2 regions of the Paenibacillus sp. PvR133 genome follow, and region 1 is predicted to be linked to the other one. Evidence: predicted binding sites of a transcription regulator. Region 1 holds the regulator's gene; the other holds the start of a gene.
The links. The regulator NrdR, encoded in region 1, represses ribonucleotide reductase genes. The targets are predictions, from matches to a motif close to AACACNATATATNGTGTT.
Positions count from the first base shown of each region.

Region 1 (2,394 bases):
AGCCGATCCTGACGATATGATTTCCAAAGAAAGATGGAGCTTTATAGGCAAAAATTTTCTGTCTGATTCCACCGAAGAATTAAGTCACTTCCATTCTCCTGTACTCTTGGTTCTGGCTGGCAAAGATATTAATGTTGATGTAAAGGGTACCGAGCGAGTCTATCGCCAGAAAATACCTTCAGAACTGCTGTCCGTGATTCATTTACCTGAAGCCGACCATTCCATGATGGATGAAAAAATCGCGCGTTCAAAATCTCTAACTTTCTTAACAGCCGTATTCGCCCCAAGAAAATTGGTGAATGGTGAGTATCTCAAATCCCTTTCCGATTATGTCAGTCAGCGTTAAACAATGATGTTCTTTTTTGCCATACTTCTTTTGATATGCTAATGAAAAAATGCTAATGAAAACCCCATAACTGTTCTCGGTTAGACTGGGAATAGATCTATAAACAACAAAAAAACGGCATCTCTGCCGTTTTTTCTAAAAGGATGGACTCTCAGGGACTCGAACCCTGGACCAATTGATTAAGAGTCAACTGCTCTACCAACTGAGCTAAGAGTCCATAATAAAAGTTTGGTGGAGCCTAGGGGGATCGAACCCCTGACCTCATCGCTGCCAGCGATGCGCTCTCCCAGCTGAGCTAAGGCCCCATCATAAGTAAGTTAATCAACGTTTCAAGCGACTTCTATATCATATAAAATTTTTATTCCTGTGTCAATACTTTTATAAAAAAAATATAATCATCTTCCCACCTTGACCCAAGAAAGATACAGTCAGCGATCAGTCGCTGGCTGTATCTTTAGATAACAATGTTTTCAGTTCCTTCATAAACATATTGATGTCTTTAAACTGACGATAGACGGACGCAAAACGTACGTAGGCGACTTCATCCACTGGGTAAAGCTGTTCCATGACCAGCTCCCCGATCTGCTGACTATCGACTTCTGTGGCTGCTGTGTTGCGGATAGCGTTCTCCACCTGGGATACGATCATATCCAATTGCTCGACGGATACTGGGCGCTTCTCACAGGCTCGAATGAGACCGCGCAGCATTTTATCACGACTAAACTCTTCACGGCTGCCGTCTTTTTTGATGACCATGAGTGGGGTTTCCTCCACCATTTCAAAGGTGGTAAAACGCCTGGCACACTGCTCACATTCACGGCGGCGACGGATGGACTTGTTATCATTCGCAGGTCGCGAATCCAACACTTTCGTGCCATTGTAGGCACAATACGGACATTTCATAATCTCACCACTTTCTTTTTCCAATAAATTCCCGAAGATTTTTAGTAATAATTTTGTCAAAACGGATCATAATATGTTTACCACATCGCGAGGAGGTGAACAACAATGGCACAAGGAAACAATGGCAACTCCAACAATCTGGTAGTCAGCAGATCCTCCGGCGCTCTGGAGCAAATGAAATATGAGATCGCTCAAGAGCTGGGTATCAGCATTCCTCAAGATGGATACCAAGGTAACATGACTTCCTATGAGAACGGTTCGATCGGGGGCTACATCACAAAACGCCTCGTAACGATCGCCGAACAACAATTGGCAGGTCAATACCAATAATCGCGGTAATAATGCAGAAATAACAAGAAAAAGTGTATGGACGGGCTGCTAAAAACAGCCTGTCCTGCGCTTTTTTTCATTTTAAAGCGAAAAGGCTCATCATGTCATTAACTTGTCTTTTAAAAATCATTATAAATTTTCGTGTATTGCCTGTAGTAATAAATGACCCGCTGTACATAATGTCGTGTCTCACCAAAAGGGATTTGCTTAATGGACTCTTCTTTTCCATCCCACACTCCCTTATCGAGCCACTCTTGAACTTTACCCGGCCCTGCATTGTAAGCAGCTACGATTGCTACAGGATTATCCTGAAACTTCATGGATAGGTTATGCAAATACCAGGTTCCCAGCTCTATATTGGTACCAGGCTCGTGCTTGACACTGTCTAGCGGAACCTTTTGAATCTGGGCGCTGTCCATAATCCAATTTGCTGTATTCGGCATAATCTGCATCAACCCCAGTGCACCCTTATGCGATTGCTTACTGGTTTTAAAATTGGTTTCTACGCGGATAATAGACGCCACCAAAAATGGGTCCACTTCATACGTTTGTGAATACTGCCGAATCTCATCCTTATATTGAATCGGATAGAACCAGGACATCCAATTTGAATTGAGGAACAGAATCAGGACAAACCCGACAAACAAAGTGAGCAGGACTCTTTTCTTTCGCAAAATATTCATGCAAGTCCCTTCCGCTGCCAAAATTGATCAATTTGTCGTTTCGTCTCAGACTGTGTTCCGCTATTATCGATAACGATATCGGCCAAGTTTTTCTTTTGTTCAATATCCATTTGTGCGGACAGCCGAAGTCCA
Region 1 is NZ_JAFIBS010000001.1:3,145,481-3,147,874, reverse strand. Features, by position in the region: gene JOE49_RS13895 (alpha/beta hydrolase family protein) at 1-346, shown strand, start outside; tRNA gene JOE49_RS13890 (tRNA-Lys) at 491-563, opposite strand; tRNA gene JOE49_RS13885 (tRNA-Ala) at 576-651, opposite strand; gene nrdR (transcriptional regulator NrdR) at 782-1,249, opposite strand; gene JOE49_RS13875 (alpha/beta-type small acid-soluble spore protein) at 1,355-1,579, shown strand; gene JOE49_RS13870 (lytic transglycosylase domain-containing protein) at 1,699-2,262, opposite strand; gene coaE (dephospho-CoA kinase) at 2,259-2,394, opposite strand, start outside.

Region 2 (2,394 bases), 180 kb from region 1:
CATAGACCTCCAGCTCCAGCCGATGCAGATTCAGTGTATGAAATGCAAATTTTTGTAACAGCCGGATCGCTTCCCGTCCGTAGCCTTTGCCCAAGTCACCGTCACGCCCGATCACAACACCAAGGGTGGCGTGCCGATTTACCCAGTTGATTTTAAATAAATCCAGTTGTCCGATATAGTCCAGTGTGTCTTTATGCGCAATGACAAAACCTTTGATCTCGGGGTTGCCGTCAATCATCATCTGCACAAAGGATTCGCTATTCACCTGTGAATGCGGGTAGATAAACACGTCGCTTAAACCACGTGTGATTTCCGGGTCATTGACCCATTTTCGGATAGCTGGTACATCTTCTTGACGGTATTCTCTCAATACAATTCGTTTTCCAATGATATGCGGCATCGTAATCTTCCCTCCAATTATGTATTTGTTTTGGCAATACTAACTCCCCGCCAACACCTTTATGCTTCCATTACTCTTACAAACTCCAGAAAACGTGTACCTTTATAATGAAGCTCCCCACGATCCCCGATCACAATCATACCAAAGTCCGTATCCTTCACCTCCAGCTCCATACGCTCACCCCCGTCAAACTCAAAGGTGATATAATAATATGTCGAAGCTGAAAAATCGCCTGATCCCCCACGCACTCTCGTCCGTTTATCCACAACCTTACATGAACGTTGTATCCGTTCGGCTGCTTGATTGGACAGGCCCGCTCCTATCGTTTTGACAATTCCCATAATCATTACAATAGCAATGAGTCCAAATACGATAAAAAAGATCATATTAAACGATTGAAATTCCATAAAATCATTTCCCATCTGCTTCATCCTTTCTACAGTAAAATGTAAATTTTCCATTCTATTGCCCATTGACAAATCGTACATCTTCACCCTCAAAAACTCCAATACTTTTTTAACATACTTACGAAAAAAAAGTTCTTTCGCTCTTTTCCGTACCCCGCTTGGACTTATACCCGATCTGGGTCCGCTGATCCCCTCTAGACCGATTGACAAAACTATATATAGATATAAAATAGAGAATGTACTCTAAATATAGTGTAAAAAACGTATTTATGCCCGATATCTTGAAGATACAGGTATGAAAATACATGTAAATATAGAGTCAAAAATTTTAAATGGCACAGCCAGCAAGGGTTTCCAGCTATGATGGATCTCGGGCAATGCCGTTTTCTTTTTTCGTTAATTGTTTAAGGAGGTTGCATACCATGCTGATTGCATATGATTCCAAGACCGGCAATGTAAAAAGATTTATAAACAAGCTCAAGCTTCCAGCGGTTCAGATCGAGGAGCAAATGACTATAGAAGAACCTTACGTACTTATTACATATACAACCGGGTTTGGGCAGATACCTGAGAGGGTATCTTCCTTTTTGAAAAAAAATGCACAAAACCTTGTTGGTGTAGCTGCAAGCGGCAACCGTAACTGGGGTGAGAAATTTGCCAAAAGTGCGGATTTGATTGCCGACCACTATAATGTCCCCGTAATTAGTAAATTTGAATTATCTGGAACGTTCGGAGATGTAGAGCGTTTTAAACAGGAGGTGAGCCGAGTTGCGGCATATTGAATTGAACAACATGTTGATGAAACGCGATACAGACGGCTTTTTCCAATTGGAAAAGGACCAAGAGGCTGTAGCGGAATTTATGAAGGAAGTTCAGGAACGGAGTTTGAAGTTTGCTGACACAACCGCTCAAGTGCTGTATATGATTGAGAATGATTATTACGAAAATTTCTATAACAGCTACACGGCTGACGAAATTAATGATATTTTCCATATCACTCATAGCTATAATTTTAAATTTCCTTCCTATATGGCAGCATCCAAGTTTTATACTGACTATGCAATGAAGAGTAACGACCGTAAAGTCTATCTGGAACATTACCCTGACCGGGTTGCTGCTGTCGCGCTGCATTTAGGACGCGGTAACGCCGATACGGCACGCCTGTTGTCCCGCTCGATGATGGAGCAACGTCTCCAGCCAGCGACACCAACCTTCCTAAATGCAGGCAAAAGCCGCCGTGGGGAATTGGTTTCCTGCTTCCTGCTCGAAATGGACGACTCCCTGAACTCAATCAACTATGTGCTGAACACCTGCATGCAGTTGTCCAAAATCGGCGGAGGTGTTGCCGTTAATCTGTCGAAGCTGCGGGCACGCGGTGAAGCGATTAAGGGTGTAGAAGGCGCAGCAAAAGGCATAATGCCTGTGCTGAAGCTGATGGAAGACGGCTTCTCCTACGCAGATCAAATGGGACAACGTAAAGGTTCTGGCGCAGCCTATTACAACATTTTCGGATGGGACGTGCTTGAGTTCCTGGATAGCAAAAAAATCAATGCTGACGAAAGAGTACGTCTCAAGACACTTTCTATT
Region 2 is NZ_JAFIBS010000001.1:3,322,450-3,324,843, reverse strand. Features, by position in the region: gene JOE49_RS14765 (GNAT family N-acetyltransferase) at 1-400, opposite strand, end outside; gene JOE49_RS14760 (DUF2500 domain-containing protein) at 460-822, opposite strand; gene nrdI (class Ib ribonucleoside-diphosphate reductase assembly flavoprotein NrdI) at 1,230-1,589, shown strand; gene nrdE (class 1b ribonucleoside-diphosphate reductase subunit alpha) at 1,576-2,394, shown strand, end outside.
Region 2: the regulator NrdR is predicted to act here: its motif matches at 1,047-1,064, upstream of nrdI (class Ib ribonucleoside-diphosphate reductase assembly flavoprotein NrdI).